DNA from 3 places in the Bradyrhizobium sp. JR3.5 genome. Region 3 is predicted to be linked to each of the others. Evidence: predicted binding sites of a transcription regulator. Region 3 holds the regulator's gene; each other region holds the start of a gene.
What was found. Region 3 encodes PhoB, which activates phosphate uptake and scavenging genes when phosphate is short. Its sites were predicted from a motif close to TGTCATNNANCTGTCAT; they were not measured.
Positions count from the first base shown of each region.

Region 1: ugpB (sn-glycerol-3-phosphate ABC transporter substrate-binding protein UgpB) is a predicted target of PhoB. The motif match lies at 2,662-2,678, and genes of this name have one in related genera.
Region 2: ACVWW1_RS31640 (DUF2794 domain-containing protein) is a predicted target of PhoB. The motif match lies at 2,912-2,928, and genes of this name have one in related genera.

Region 1 is NZ_JBSRYV010000002.1:2,726,134-2,731,177, forward strand. Features, by position in the region: gene ACVWW1_RS29910 (MarR family winged helix-turn-helix transcriptional regulator) at 1-459, opposite strand, end outside; gene ACVWW1_RS29915 (organic hydroperoxide resistance protein) at 632-1,057, shown strand; gene ACVWW1_RS29920 (CaiB/BaiF CoA transferase family protein) at 1,266-2,471, shown strand; gene ugpB (sn-glycerol-3-phosphate ABC transporter substrate-binding protein UgpB) at 2,734-4,050, shown strand; partial or broken gene ugpA (sn-glycerol-3-phosphate ABC transporter permease UgpA) at 4,113-4,996, shown strand; gene ugpE (sn-glycerol-3-phosphate ABC transporter permease UgpE) at 4,996-5,044, shown strand, end outside.
Region 2 is NZ_JBSRYV010000002.1:3,061,277-3,066,320, reverse strand. Features, by position in the region: gene ACVWW1_RS31655 (ABC transporter permease) at 1-706, shown strand, start outside; gene ACVWW1_RS31650 (Bax inhibitor-1/YccA family protein) at 941-1,732, shown strand; gene ACVWW1_RS31645 (N-acetyltransferase family protein) at 1,823-2,371, shown strand; gene ACVWW1_RS31640 (DUF2794 domain-containing protein) at 2,477-2,848, opposite strand; gene ACVWW1_RS31635 (DUF1223 domain-containing protein) at 3,491-4,252, opposite strand; gene acnA (aconitate hydratase AcnA) at 4,416-5,044, opposite strand, start outside.
Region 3 is NZ_JBSRYV010000002.1:3,731,309-3,736,352, forward strand. Features, by position in the region: gene pstA (phosphate ABC transporter permease PstA) at 1-492, shown strand, start outside; gene pstB (phosphate ABC transporter ATP-binding protein PstB) at 489-1,310, shown strand; gene phoU (phosphate signaling complex protein PhoU) at 1,322-2,038, shown strand; gene phoB (phosphate regulon transcriptional regulator PhoB) at 2,169-2,879, shown strand; gene ACVWW1_RS34690 (GcrA family cell cycle regulator) at 3,028-3,540, opposite strand; partial or broken gene ACVWW1_RS34695 (acetylornithine transaminase) at 4,027-5,044, shown strand, end outside.

The DNA of each region.
Region 1 (5,044 bases), 1.0 Mb from region 3:
CTCCCCCAGCACCGCATTCAGCCGGTCGCGCAGCGCGACGATCTCATCCTTCATCGCCATCAACTCGCCAACCGTGCAGTCCGAGGCCGCGAGGATCGACTGCGGCACGGCCTTGGCCTTTTCGCGCAGCGCGTGGCCCTGCGGCGTCAGCGCGATCAGCACGACCCGCTCGTCTTCGGTGCTGCGGGTCCGCCGGATCAGCTCCGCCGCTTCGAGCCGTTTCAGCAGCGGTGTCAGCGTGCCGGAATCCAGGAACAGCCGCTCGCCAAGGTCTTTCACCGGCACGTCGTCGCGCTCCCACAGCGCCAGCATCACCAGATACTGCGGATAGGTCAGCCCGAGCCGGTCGAGCAGCGGCTTGTAGACGCGGTTGAAGGCGTGCGCGGTCGAATAGACCGCAAAGCAGATCTGGTTATCGAGCCGCAGCGCCTGATCCGCCGCCGTCTGTTTCCTGACCATGATTCCCATCGAATCCATCTCGTTTGCGGGTCATTCTGGGCTCACAGGACCGCGGATTCAATTGCGAACAATTAAATGTGAGGCCGCATAATTTATATTGCGCACAATCTAATTGGATGCAATACATTCGACGTCGAATCCAAACTTGAGTCCAAACCCGAGGGAGACCACGATGTCTGTGAACGTGCTCTACAAGACCAGCGCCAAGGCGACCGGCGGCCGCGACGGCCATGCGGCAACGCTCGACGGCGCGCTCGACGTCAAGCTCACGACCCCGAAGGAGCTCGGTGGCGGCGGTGGCGCCGGCAACAATCCGGAGCAGCTGTTCGCAGCCGGCTATGCCGCCTGCTTCATCGGCGCCATGAAGTTCGTGGCCTCCCAAGGTGGCCCCAAGGTTCCCGCCGACGCCTCCGTGACCTCGACGGTCGGGATCGGCCCGCGCTCGGAAGGCGGCTTCGGCCTCGCCGTCGATCTCGCCGTCTCGCTGCCCGGCCTCTCCCGCGCCGACGCCGAAGCGCTGGTCGAGAAGGCCCATCAAGTGTGCCCCTATTCCAACGCGACCCGCGGCAATGTCGACGTCAAGCTGAGCGTCGTCTAGTTCACCGACTGCCAATTGTCCGCCACGTCCCGCGTGGCGGACTATTGCTTTTCAAGAGAGTATTGCATCTCAGATGTCAGTTCGCTTGGCGAACGCGCGCACTGCCTGCTGCATGGGCCTGCGCCGACGGAAGCATTGCTGCCTCGCCTGAAGACCGTTAGCTCTGGGACCCTCGTTTTCCGATCCCAACTGAGCGAAGGTTGTTTCCATGAATACCCCAGCGGCTACGGGCGCGATGACCGGACTGCGCGTGATCGATCTGACGCGCGTGCTCGGCGGCCCGTATTGCACCCAGATCCTTGCCGACCACGGCGCCGATGTGATCAAGGTCGAGCCGCCCGCCGGCGACGAGGTGCGCGACTGGGGCCCTCCCTTCCATGAAGAAGACGCGGCCTATTTCGTCGGCATCAACCGCAACAAGCGCTCGATCGGCCTCGACCTCGCCTCCGAGGGGGGACGTGCGGTGCTGATGAAGATGCTCGAGACGGCCGACGTGCTGATCGAGAACTTCAAGCCCGGCACGCTCGACAAATGGGGCATCGGCAACGACGTGCTGCGCGCGAAATTTCCGCGCCTCGTGCATTGCCGGATCTCCGGCTTCGGCGCCGACGGCCCGCGCGGCGGCAATCCCGGCTATGACGCGATCATCCAGGCGATGACCGGCATGATCGCGGCGACCGGCTCGCCGGAGAGCGGCCCGATGCGCATCGGCGTGCCGCTGGTCGACATCACGACCGGCCTCTACGCGGCGATCGGCATCCTGATGGCGCTGTCGGAGCGGCAGCGCTCGGGGCTCGGCCAGTTCATCGAGACCACGCTGTACGAGACCGGGCTTGCGATCATGCATCCGCACACCGCGAACTATTTCATGCATGGCAAGCCGCCGTCGCTCACCGGCAACGAGCATCCCAACCTCGTGCCTTACGCGATCTTCCCGACCAAGACCGACAATATCTTCATCGGCGTCGGCAATGACGGCACCTTCCGCAAGCTCGCCAAGGAAATCGGCAAGCCCGAGCTCGGCACCGATCCGCGCTTTGCCCGCAACAAGGACCGTATCGCCAACCGCGACGCGCTGCGGGCCGAGCTTGCCGCGGTGTTCAGCCAGCACGAGGCCGAGCCGCTGTGCAACCGGCTGCTCGCCGCCGGCCTGCCGGCCGGCCCGGTGCAGAAGATCGACCAGGCGCTGACCAACCCGCACACGATCCATCGCGGCGACGTCATCGAGAAGGATTGGTACAAGGGCGTCGCCTCGCCGATCCGGCTCGAACGGACCAAGCCGACCCTGCGCCGCACGCCACCGAAGTTCAGCCAGCACGCTGCGGAAGTACTCGGCGAGTTCGGCTACTCCAAGGACGAGATCAACGGCCTGGTCGACAAGGACGTGGTCTGCGGTCCCCAGCGCAAACGCTAACGGCGCATTCGAAGCAAAGCCCGTCCCGCACGTGATGCGGGATGGGCACCGTTCGCATCAAGCCAACACATCGCCCCTGCGGTGCAACGTCGCGTCCGGCGTTGCACCGCACGCACGCGGCTGCGTTCTCCGCCTTTTTTAGCGCTTCCCTTCGCTTCGGCTTCCCCCGTACCATGGCTTTCGTTTATACGGTCATTTGAACGTCATCCGGCGCTGATAACGCGCCCAACGAAAGATGGTGTTCCAACCGGAGGGGCTTTTGATGATTTTCAGACGACTCGGCGCTGCTGCGGCAGCTGCTGCCACGCTTGTATTCGCGTCGCCTGCGTTCGCGGTGACGGAGATTCAGTGGTGGCACGCGATGACCGGCGCCAACAACGACGTCATCGTCAAGCTGGCCAACGACTTCAACACCTCGCAGTCCGACTACAAGGTGATCCCGACTTACAAGGGCGGCTACGCCGACACCATGAACGCCGGCATCGCCGCATTCCGCGCCGGCAACGCGCCGCACATCATGCAGGTGTTCGAGGTCGGCACCGCAACGATGATGGCCGCCACCGGCGCCGTCAAACCGGTCTACAAGCTGATGGCCGACGCCGGCGAGAAGTTCGATCCGAGCGTCTATCTGCCCGCGATCACCGGCTACTATTCGACCTCGAAGGGCGAGATGCTGTCGTTCCCGTTCAACTCGTCGTCGACCGTGATGTGGGTCAATCTCGATGCGCTGAAGAAGGCCAACATCGCGGAGATTCCGAAGACCTGGCCGCAAGTGTTCGAGGACGCCAAGAAACTGAAGGCGGCCGGCTACACCACCTGCGGCTTCTCCGGCTCGTGGGTCACCTGGGTCAATCTCGAGCAGCTCTCGGCCTGGCACAACGTGCCGCTCGCCAGCAAGGCCAACGGCCTCGACGGCTTCGACACCGTGCTCGAATTCAACGGCCCGCTGCAGGTCAAGCATCTCGAGAACCTGGTCGAGCTGCAGAAGGACAAGACCTACGACTATGCCGGCCGCACCAACACCGGTGAAGGCCGCTTCACCGCGGGCGAATGCCCGATCTACCTGACCTCGTCGGCCTTCTTCGGCAACGTCAAGGCGCAGGCCAAGTTCAACTTCACCGCCGCGCCGATGCCCTATTATCCCGACGCCAAGGGCGCACCGCAGAACTCGATCATCGGCGGCGCCTCGCTCTGGGTGATGGGCGGCAAGTCGGCCGAGGAATACAAGGGCGTGGCCAAGTTCCTGACCTTCCTCTCGGACACCGACCGCCAGATCTGGATCCACAAGGCCTCGGGCTATCTGCCGATCACCAAGGCAGCCTACGCCAAGGCCAAGGAAGAGGGCTTCTACAAGGACCAGCCCTATCTGGAGACCCCGCTGCTCGAACTCACCAACAAGGAGCCGACCGAGAATTCCCGCGGTCTGCGCCTCGGCAACATGGTGCAGCTCCGCGACATGTGGTCGGAGGAGATCGAGCAGGCGCTGGCCGGCAAGAAGACCGCCAAGCAGGCGCTGGACTCGGCCGTCGGACGCGGCAATCAGATGCTGCGGCAGTTTGAAAAGACCGCCGTCCACTGACATGATGCCTTGAGGCCATCAACCGGCAGGCCGCAAACGCGGCCTGCCATTTTGCCGAGATCATGCAAAAGCAAGCGATTTTCCAGTCAAAGCTGTTGCCTTACGCGCTGGTTGCCCCGCAACTCGCGATCGTCCTGATCTTTTTCTACTGGCCGGCCGCGCAGGCGGTGATCCAATCCTTCCTGCTGCAGGACGCCTTCGGCCTTTCGACCACCTTCGTGTGGTTCGAGAACTATCTCGAATTGTTTAAGGACCCGGCCTATTTCGCGGCGATCGTCCGAACCTTCGCGTTCTCGTTCGCGATCGCGGTCTCCTCGCTGTCGTTCGCGCTGCTGCTCGCGGTCATGGCCGACAAGCCGCTGCGCGGCTCGACGCTGTACCGCACGCTGCTGATCTGGCCCTACGCGGTCGCCCCGCCGGTGGTCGGCGTGCTCTGGGTGTTCATGCTGCACCCCTCGCTCGGCGTGCTGTCGCGCTATCTGCGCGCGATGGGCGTTGACTGGAATCCGCTGCTCGACGGCGACCAGGCGGCGGCCCTGATCATCCTCGCCGCGGCCTGGAAGCAGATCTCCTACAATTTCCTTTTCTTCCTCGCCGGGCTGCAGAGCATCCCGAAGAGCGTGATCGAGGCCGCCGCGATCGACGGCGCCCGCCCGATGCGGCGGTTCTGGACCGTGATCTTCCCGCTGCTGTCGCCGACCATCTTCTTCCTCCTGGTGATCAACATCGTCTACGCCTTCTTCGACACCTTCGGCATCATCTCGACACGATGACCCGCGGCGGCCCGGGCAAGGCGACCGAAACGCTGGTCTACAAGGTCTATACGGATGGCCTGCTCGGCGGCAATCTCGGCTCCTCCGCGGCACAGTCGGTCATCCTGATGGTCATCGTCGTCGTGCTGACGGGAATCCAGTTCCGCTTCGTCGAACGCAAGGTGACCTACTGATGGTCGAGGAGGAAGGCTTCCAGCGCTATCTGGCTCACGCCATCCTGT
Region 2 (5,044 bases), 670 kb from region 3:
GGAGAAGAAGATCGCCGACGGCCTGTCCTTGAAGATCGGCGACGAGATCGTGGTCAACGTGCTCGGCCGCGACGTGCCGGCCAAGATCGCCAATCTGCGCAACATCGACTGGCAGGGCCTCGGCATCAACTTCGTGTTGGTGTTCTCGCCGAATGCCTTCAAGGGCGCCCCGCATAGCCACGTCGCGACCCTGACGGAACCCCATGCCGACACCACCGATGATGCGCGCATTATCAAGCAGGTCGCCGACGCGTTCCCGATGGTGACCAGCGTCCGCGTCCGCGAGGCGCTGGAGACGGTCGGCACCGTCGTCAGCAACCTGGTGCTGGCGATCCGCGGCGCCAGCGCCGTGACGCTGATCTCGGCGATCCTGGTGCTGGGCGGCGCGCTCGCCGCCGGGCACCGCCACCGCGTCTATGACGCCGTGATCCTCAAGACGCTCGGCGCCACGCGGGTGCGATTGCTCGGCGCCTACGCGCTGGAGTATCTGATGATCGGCTTTGCAACCGCAATATTCGGGGTGATCGCCGGTTCGGTCGCGGCCTGGCTGATCGTGACGCGGCTGATGACGCTGAGTTTCATCTGGCAGGCCGGCAGCGCCGCGCTGGTCGTGGTCGCCGCGCTGGTCGTCACGGTCGGATTGGGGCTGGCCGGAACGCTGCTCGCGCTGAACCAGAAGCCGGCCTCGGTGTTGCGGAATTTGTGACAATTTGTAGCGGCGGCAGCGCCGTTTTGCCTATAAATGCTAGGCTAGAGCGACATTCGGCCGCGCGTGGAAGCTTGCGTCGGATGTGTTAATTTCCCACATACCACTCGGGTCGGATAGTCGGTTTGAATGACACGCAATTAATGTTCCGCAAACCGAGCCATCTGAGATAGATTTAGAACCGGCGCCGCAAATCCCTTGCGCTCCACCGGGACCAACCACGGGAATTCGACCATGTCGGACCTAGACCGCAACTACGCTTCTCCTTTCGGCCGGGCCGCCGGGCGCATTGACGCTGCGGCCGTCGACGCCGGTCTGCGCGCCTACATGCTGCGCATCTACAACTACATGAGCATCGGCCTCGCCATCACAGGCTTGGCCGCGCTCGGTGTCTACATGGGTGCGGTGACCAGCGACCAGTCCGCCGCCGTCGCCAAGTTTGGCAACGCCTATCTGACGCAGTTCGGCTACGCGATGTTCGTGAGCCCGCTGAAGTGGCTGTTCATCCTCGCCCCTCTGGCGATGGTGTTCGTCATTTCTGCCGGCATCAACCGCCTGCAGCCCGCGACCGCCCAGCTGCTGTTCTGGGTGTTCTCGGCACTGATGGGCCTGTCGCTGTCGTCGATCTTCCTGGTGTACACGCACACCTCGATCGTGCGCGTGTTCTTCATCACCGCGGCGACGTTCGGTGCGCTGAGCCTCTACGGCTACACCACCAAGCGTGACATGAGCGGCATGGGCTCGTTCCTGTTCATGGGCCTGATCGGCATCATCATCGCGAGCCTGGTCAACCTGTTCTTGGCGAGCTCGGCGCTGCAGTTCATCGTGTCGGTGGTCGGCGTGCTGGTGTTCGCGGGCCTCACCGCCTGGGATACCCAGCGGCTGAAGAACGACTACATCTACGGCTACGCCTCGCAGGGTGGCGTGATGGCAGAGCGTGCGGCAATCACTGGTGCGCTGTCGCTCTACCTGAACTTCATCAACCTGTTCACGCTGCTGCTGCAGCTGCTCGGCCAGCGCGACTAAGCGCCTCGAGCGAGACGATCGATCCAATCCAAGCCCCGGCCTTGCGGCCGGGGCTTTTCTTTTGCGCAGGGCAAAAATACTGTCGCACCCATGTCCAATCCTGCGGGGTCCAATCCGGAAATCAGGCTAACCGTCGAGGCGGACCTGCCCTCGATCACGGCGATCTACGAGCACGCGGTGCGCTTCGGCACCGCAACCTTCGAGCTGATCCCGCCCGACCTTGCCGAGATGACCCGCCGGTACAGCGCGCTGATCGATGGCGGCTTCCCTTATTTCGTCGCCGTGCTCGACGGCCACGTCGCCGGCTATGCCTATGCCGGTCCCTACCGGCCGCGGCCGGCCTATCGCTTCACGGTCGAGAACTCGGTCTATCTGGACCCTGCGGTCCATCGCCGCGGCATCGGCGTCCGGCTGATGGAGCGCCTGATCGCCGAATGCGACGGACGTGGCTTCCGGCAGATGATCGCGGTGATCGGGGACTCGGCCAATGCCGGCTCGATCGGGCTGCACCGCCGCTGCGGATTTCAGATGATCGGGACGCACCCGAAGGTCGGCCTGAAGTTCGGCCGCTGGCTCGACACCGTGATGATGCAGCGCGCGCTCGGCGAGGGCGCCAGCGGACTGAGCTACAGTCCGTAGCCCGGATGCAGCGCAGCGCAATCCGGGGCCGCCGAAACCGCAGATGAACTTGTGCCGGATTGCGCTTCGCTTCATCCGGGCTACGGTCTGCTGAATTTGCCGCGCCTATACCAGCGACAGCTTGCGATCGATCACGAACAGCACCCGTTCGAGTTCGTGGCCGCGGCGCAGGATCAGGCCGGTCGCCGAAATCACGCTGTACATGCCCTGCTTGCGCGCCAGCCGGGGATCCTTCTCGATCCGGTAAATCGGCATTTCGGATGCGCGCCGGAACACCGAGAACACGGCACGGTCCTTCAGGAAGTCGATCGCATAATCGCGCCACTCGCCATCGGCGACCATGCGGCCGTAGAGATTGAGAATGCGGTTGAGCTCAAGTCGATTGAATGTCACGCGGTTGGGCTGAAGGGTCGCGGCGGCGGGACGCGCCGCGGCACGATTCCCACTCGGATCACTATCCTCCGAGATCAAACTCATCGAGCGCCTCCTGTCATCCCGGTGACGATCGGGATCCGAAGGCCGGTGCCCCCACTTCGGGATCGTCACGAGAGTGACATGATTGCGCTAAGCGACGGAGCCTGCAAGGGGCCATTCACAGTGCAACCAGCCCTTAACCACGGTCAGGCGCGACGGATTGTCCGGAAAACCGAAGAGTCACGGGAACGTTAGAGGAATCATATTGCTGCCCCACTTCCGCCCATCGCCCGCCCCGCTGCCCTGCGAAAAGAAAATCCTGCGTTGGCCCGGTCCTTTCGGTTCCGGATTCCTCAGCCCCCAGCCCCCCGGGGCCGTCGGGATCGGGCCTGTTCGCAGGGGAGTCAAATCCCAACACACTGGGCCAACGAAAGTTGGTCCTTTTTGTTTTTGGGGCCCTGCTCGATTACGCGCGATCAAGACCCGCAAAGCCTCGGCGCTTCCCTCTCAGCAGATCACTGGATGCACGCTTGCCGCCGCACGGAGTCGCACGACTACATGCGTGCGGCCCAACGACGCGATTGGCAGGAGCTAGCCGCGCAGCGTTAGAGCGTTTTCGAGCGAAGTGGACACCGGTTCGCGCGAAGAAAACGCGTCAAACAAGAATCCAGAGCTTCGGTTCTGATCAATCCGAACCGAAAGGCTCTAGTGAAGCGAGGTGAATGCGGCGCCCAGCATCGGGCCCGGCTTGTCGCGATTGCCGTCCTGGACGTAGACGGCCGCAGCATCGACGCCATCGCGCGTGATGTTCTCGAGCGGCACGGTCCAGCTCCCGGACGAGCCGTTCCAGTCACCGACCTTCAGGAGATTGCGCACCACGTTGTGGTAGGTGATCTCGCGGCCGCGGTTCTCGCCGCGCGCGATCGAGATCGGTACCGACTTCGAGATCGAGCAGATCCAGACTTCGCCGCGCGACACCGCGGGCGATTTCGATGCGGCCACTGAAACGTTGATCTGCTTGCCGGTCAGCGTCATCATCACCGGCACCGACATCACGCTGCCGCTCTTCTCGGTGTCCTTAATAGCGTCCTCGATGCTGGCGCGGTCGCTGCCGATCACATGGGCGGAGCCGTTGATCACGGCCTGCGGCGTGTAGACGTCGCGGTCGCCGCGCATATGCGAATAGGCTTTCTGGCGCGCGCTGAAACGGGAATCGGCCAGCGTGTCCTTCCAGCCGAGATAGTCCCAATAGTCGATCGGCATGCTCAGCGCGATGACGTTGGGGTCCTTCGCGAGGTCTCCGATGATCTTGTCCGCGGGCGGACAGGACGAGCATCCCTGCGAGGTGAAGAGTTCGACGACAGCACGCGGATCGGCGTGAGCGGGGCGGATGATCGCAACGATCGCGCAGAAACCAAGGGCGCTGGACCATCGCGAGATAGAATTATAGGCCATCATCGCTGTCATACTGCGAACCAGTCGTGATGATTTCTATCCGTAATTTTACGGAGCATGAAGTTGTCCCTTGAACTTGCGTGCCCCAGAACGCCGGAAGGCGGCCTTGTCATAGGCCGCCTTCTTTTTAGCCGCTACTCACTAAGCAGTGAGGCACTGATCACAAATCCGCGCGCTAGGCCGCGAGCTTGCGCAGCACGTAATGCAGGATGCCGCCGTTGCGATAGTAGTCGAGCTCGTCCAGCGTATCGATGCGGCAGAGCAGCGGGACGTCCCGCTTGCCGCCGTCAGCGGAGACGATCTCGGCCGTCAGCGTCTGGCGCGGCTTCAAATCGCCCTGCAACCCGCGGATCGTGACCTTCTCGTCGCCCTTGAGGCCGAGCGAGGACCACGACGTGCCGTCCTGGAAGGTGAGCGGAAGCACACCCATGCCGACCAGGTTGGAGCGATGGATGCGCTCGAAGCTCTGGCAGATCACCGCACGCACGCCGAGCAGGCGGGTGCCCTTCGCGGCCCAGTCGCGCGACGAGCCGTTGCCGTATTCGGCGCCGGCGAACACCACCAGCGGCACGTTCTCCTGCTGGTACTTCATCGCCGCGTCGTAGATCGACATCTGCGCGCCGTCGGGCCAGTGCTTGGTCAGACCGCCTTCCGGGATATTGCCGTCGGCGCCCTTCAGCATGAAGTTCTTGATGCGGATGTTGGCAAAGGTGCCGCGCATCATCACTTCATGGTTGCCGCGCCGCGTGCCGTACTGGTTGAAGTCGGCGGGGCGCACCTGGTGCTCGCTGAGGAACTTGCCGG
Region 3 (5,044 bases):
ATCATCATCGGCCTGTTCATCTATGGCGCGGTGGTGGTGCCGATGCGCGGCTTCTCGGCGATCGCAGGCAGTCTCGCGCTCGCCGTGATCGTGATCCCGGTCGTGCTGCGCACCACCGAGGACATGCTGCTGCTGGTGCCCAATCCGCTGCGCGAGGCGGCTTCCGCGCTCGGCCTGCCGCGCTCGCTGGTGATCAAGCGGATCGCTTATCGTGCTGCGCGTAGCGGCTTGATCACCGGCGTGCTGCTGGCGACCGCCCGTGTCGCCGGCGAGACCGCGCCGCTGCTGTTCACCGCGCTGTCGAACCAGTTTTTCAGCTGGGACTTGACCAAGACGATGGCCAACCTGCCGGTGACCATCAACAACTTCGTGCAGAGCCCCTACGCCTACTGGAAAGAGCTGGCGTGGAGCGGCGCACTGCTGATCACATTCACCGTGCTCGCGCTGAATATCGGCGCGCGTATCCTTGGTGCCGAAAGGGCCGCAAAATGACCGAGCTCTCCGTTTCAACCAGTAACCCGAGCCACGTTGCACCGCATACGCCGCTGCCGGAAGCGCCGCCGAAAGTCACGGTGCGCAACCTTAACTTCTATTACGGCGAGCACCACGCGCTGAAGAACATCAACCTGACGCTGGGTACCAACCGCGTCACCGCGTTCATCGGACCGTCCGGCTGCGGCAAGTCGACCCTGCTGCGGATCTTCAACCGGATGTACGACCTCTATCCCGGCCAGCGCGCCACCGGTCAGCTGATGCTGGACCAGACCAACATTCTCGATCCCAAGCTCGACCTCAATCTGCTGCGCGCGCGGGTCGGCATGGTGTTCCAGAAGCCGACGCCGTTCCCGATGACGATCTACGAGAACATCGCCTTCGGCATCCGCCTCTACGAGAAGATCTCGAAGTCCGAGATGGACGACCGGGTCGAGAAGGCGCTGCGCGGCGGCGCGCTGTGGAACGAGGTCAAGGACAAGCTGAACGCTTCCGGCCTGTCGCTTTCCGGCGGCCAGCAGCAGCGCTTGTGCATCGCGCGCACCGTGGCGGTGCGGCCCGAGGTGATCCTGTTCGACGAGCCGTGCTCGGCGCTCGATCCGATCTCGACCGCCAAGGTCGAGGAGCTGATCCAGGAGCTCTCCGAGGACTACACGATCGCGATCGTCACCCACAACATGCAGCAGGCGGCGCGCGTCTCCGACAAGACCGCCTTCATGTATCTCGGCGAGCTGATCGAGTTCGACGACACCAACAAGATCTTCACCTCGCCGAGCGATCGACGGACTCAGGATTACATCACCGGCCGGTTCGGCTGAGGAGATACAAGATGGCTTCTGAACATACCGCCAAGGCATTCGACAGCGACCTGCAGGAGTTGACCCGCCTGGTCGCCGAGATGGGCGGCCTCGTCGAGCGGATGATCACCGAGTCGGTCGACGCGCTGATCCGTCGCGACGTCGCGCTCGGCAAGCGCGTGGTCGCCGCCGACATCGAGATCGACAATCTGCAGCGCGTCATCGAAGAGCGCGCGGTGCTGACGATCGCCCGCCGCCAGCCGATGGCGATCGACCTGCGCGAAATCGTCAGCGCGATGCGCGTGGCCACCGACCTCGAACGGATCGGCGACCTCGCCAAGAACATGGGCAAGCGCGTCGCGGCGCTGGAAAGCGATTTCCAGCCGCTGAAGCTGATCCGCGGCCTGGAGCACATGACCGACCTCGTGCTGTCTCAGGTCAAGTCGGTGCTCGACGCCTATGCCGCGCACGACCTGCCGGCGGCGATGAACGTCTGGAAGGGCGACGAGGAGGTCGATGCGATCTGCACCTCGCTGTTCCGCGAGCTGCTGACCTACATGATGGAGGATCCGCGCAACATCTCGTTCTGCATCCATCTGATGTTCTGCGCCAAGAACATCGAGCGGATCGGCGATCACGCCACCAATATCGCCGAGACCGTGTTCTACATGATCGAGGGACAGCAGATCACCGACAAGCGCCCGAAGGGCGACATGACCAACTTTGCCACCACTGTGCCGGGTACCTAGGACATGATCCGCGAGCGCGGAGCCGGATTGTCTTCACGACAAGTCGTTTCCGCGGGGATTATGCCCAGGAAAGTAAGCGTTTCGGTTTGCGTCTGGGCAACGGATCACCACAGAGAGAGAATTTAAGCCGATGAGCGCACGCATTCTGGTAGTCGAAGACGAGGAAGCGCTGACGACACTGTTGCGCTACAACCTCGATGCGGAAGGCTACGATGTCGAAACGGTCGGGCGCGGCGACGATGCCGACACCCGCCTGAAGGAGCGCGTTCCCGACCTCGTGGTACTGGACTGGATGCTGCCGGGCCTGTCCGGCATCGAGCTGTGCCGCCGCCTGCGGGCGCGTCCCGAGACCAAGCAGCTTCCGATCATCATGCTGACCGCGCGCGGCGAGGAGAGCGAGCGCGTGCGCGGGCTTGCGACCGGCGCCGACGACTACATCGTCAAGCCGTTCTCGGTGCCGGAACTGCTGGCACGGGTGAAGGGCCTGCTGCGCCGCGCGAGCCCGGAGCGGCTTGCGACCGTGCTGACCTATGGCGACATCGAGCTCGATCGCGAGAAGCGCCGCGTGGCGCGCTCGGGACGTCCGATCGATCTCGGTCCGACCGAGTATCGGCTGCTCGAATTCTTCCTCGAACATCCCGGCCGCGTGTTCAGCCGCGAACAGCTGCTCGACAGCGTCTGGGGCCGCGACATCTATATCGATGAGCGTACCGTCGACGTGCATATCGGCCGCCTGCGCAAGCTGCTCAATCCGGGCCGCGAGCAGGATCCGATCCGCACCGTGCGCGGCGCCGGTTATGCGCTCGACGACCGGTTTGCCAAGGCCGAGCCGCAGCCGTAAGGCTTGCACGGCAACCTCAAGCCACAACACGGCGTTGTCCCGGCTTTCGCCGGGACGACGCTGGTGGATACTTCCGCGCGACGATCACACAAAAAAATCCCCGCTTTCGCGGGGATTTGTTTTTGCAGTCCAGGCAGTTTCCCGAGTGCTACTTGATCTGTGGCTTCGCCGACGGCCGGCGGCGATCGTTGGCGGGCTGGTAGGCAACGCGCGAGTGATGCGCGCAATAGGGCAGGCCGGCGAGCGCCTTGCCGCCGCAGAAGAAGAATTCCGGGCTCGAGGGATCGCCGACCGGCCAGTGGCAGGTGGCCTCGTTGAGCTGGAGCAGCGACAGCCGCTGGCTCATCGGCACCACGTTGTCGAAGGAGATCGGATCGGGCTCCATCTCGACCTCGAAGGCGTGCGCAAGCGCGGTGTTGCCGCGCGAGACCGGGCGCGCCACCCGCATCATGTGCTGGGCGGGGCGGGCCTTGCGCTGCCGCGGCGCGGCCGTGGAGGGGGCCTTGGCGCGGCCGGAGAGGCCGAGCCGATGCACTTTGCCGATCACGGCGTTTCGCGTCACATTGCCAAGTTCCGCCGCGATCTGGCTGGCCGAGAGGCCGGATTCCCAGAGCTTCTTCAGCTGCTCGACGCGATCGTCGGACCATGTCAATACAGTCATCACATTCTTCCTTTCGCATGGCGCCGGCCACTCATCGGAGCGGCGCTGCGAGCCAATCTGGACAAATATCCCTTCGGCCAGAATCCCTTAGCCCTCGCCGGGCACGGTGTTGCGCCCGAACGTTTACGCGAGACACGAAGGCTACTTAGAGGGTCCAGTACTGCCGCACGAGATGTCGTACCCGACAGGCCAAACGCTACAATATGGCGTGACTCTGGCGCAAGAGTCCGCGGCCGTGCGTCCACATGTTCCCACAAAGTTAAGCATTGCTATGAGGCTTTTCCACCGCACCGGAATGCTCCGGATTGCGCTGGTTTCGTATTGCAGGAAGGCCGGCTCCTGACGATTGACACTTACCGGCCGCCGCATAGAATGACCCGTACGTGCCGCCCGCAAAGGCGGCCGTTTTGTTTTCCGAAGCTGGCGGTTGCTGTGTTGGCGTCAAGGCGCGCGGCAATTGACGGCTTCAAACCGGCAGTGAACGCCATGACCAACGCCTCGTCGCATCTGCTCCCCGTCTTCGCCCGGGTCGATCTCGGCTTCGAGCGCGCGCGAGGGCGCCTGGCTGATCGCAACCAACGGCGACCGCTATCTCGATTTCACCTCGGGTGTCGCGGTGAACGCGCTCGGGCATGCGCATCCGCATCTGGTCAAGGCGCTGCAGGAGCAGGCGACCAAGCTCTGGCACATGTCGAACCTGTTCAAGAGCCCGGATGGCGAGGTGCTCGCCGCGCGGCTGTGCCAGCAGAGCTTTGCCGACTTCGTGTTCTTCTGCAATTCCGGCGCCGAAGCGATGGAGGGCGTGATCAAGCTGGTCCGCCACCACCACTTCTCCAAGGGCCATCCGGAGCGCTACCGCATCATCACCTTCGAGGGCGCCTTCCATGGCCGCACGCTGGGCACGCTGGCTGCGACCGGCTCGGCGAAATATCTCGAAGGCTTTGGCCCGCCGATGGACGGGTTCGACCAGGTGCCGCACGGCGACATCGAGGCGGTGAAGAAGGCGATCGGCCCGCACACCGCCGGCATCCTGATCGAGCCGGTGCAGGGCGAGGGCGGCGTGCGCTCGGCGCCGCAGGCGTTCTTCAAAGCACTGCGCGCGCTGTGCGACGAGCATGGCCTGCTGCTCGCCTTCGACGAGGTGCAGACCGGCATGGGCCGCACCGGCGAGCTGTTCGCCTACAAGCGCACCGGCGTCACGCCGGACGTGATGTCGCTGGCGAAGGCGCTCGGCGGCGGGTTCCCGATCGGCGCGGTGCTGGCGACCGCGCAGGCTGCGGCCGGCATGGCGCCGGGCTCGCACGGCTCGACTTTCGGCGGCAATCCGCTCGCGGTCGCCGCCGCCAATGCGGTGCTCGACGTCATGCTCAAGCCCGGCTTCTTCGAGCACGTGCAGAAGATGTCGCTGCTGCTCAAGCAGAAGCTCGCTTCCGTGGTCGACCGCTATCCCGGCGTGCTGTCGGAGGTGCGCGGTGAGGGCCTGTTGATCGGAGTCAAGGCGGTG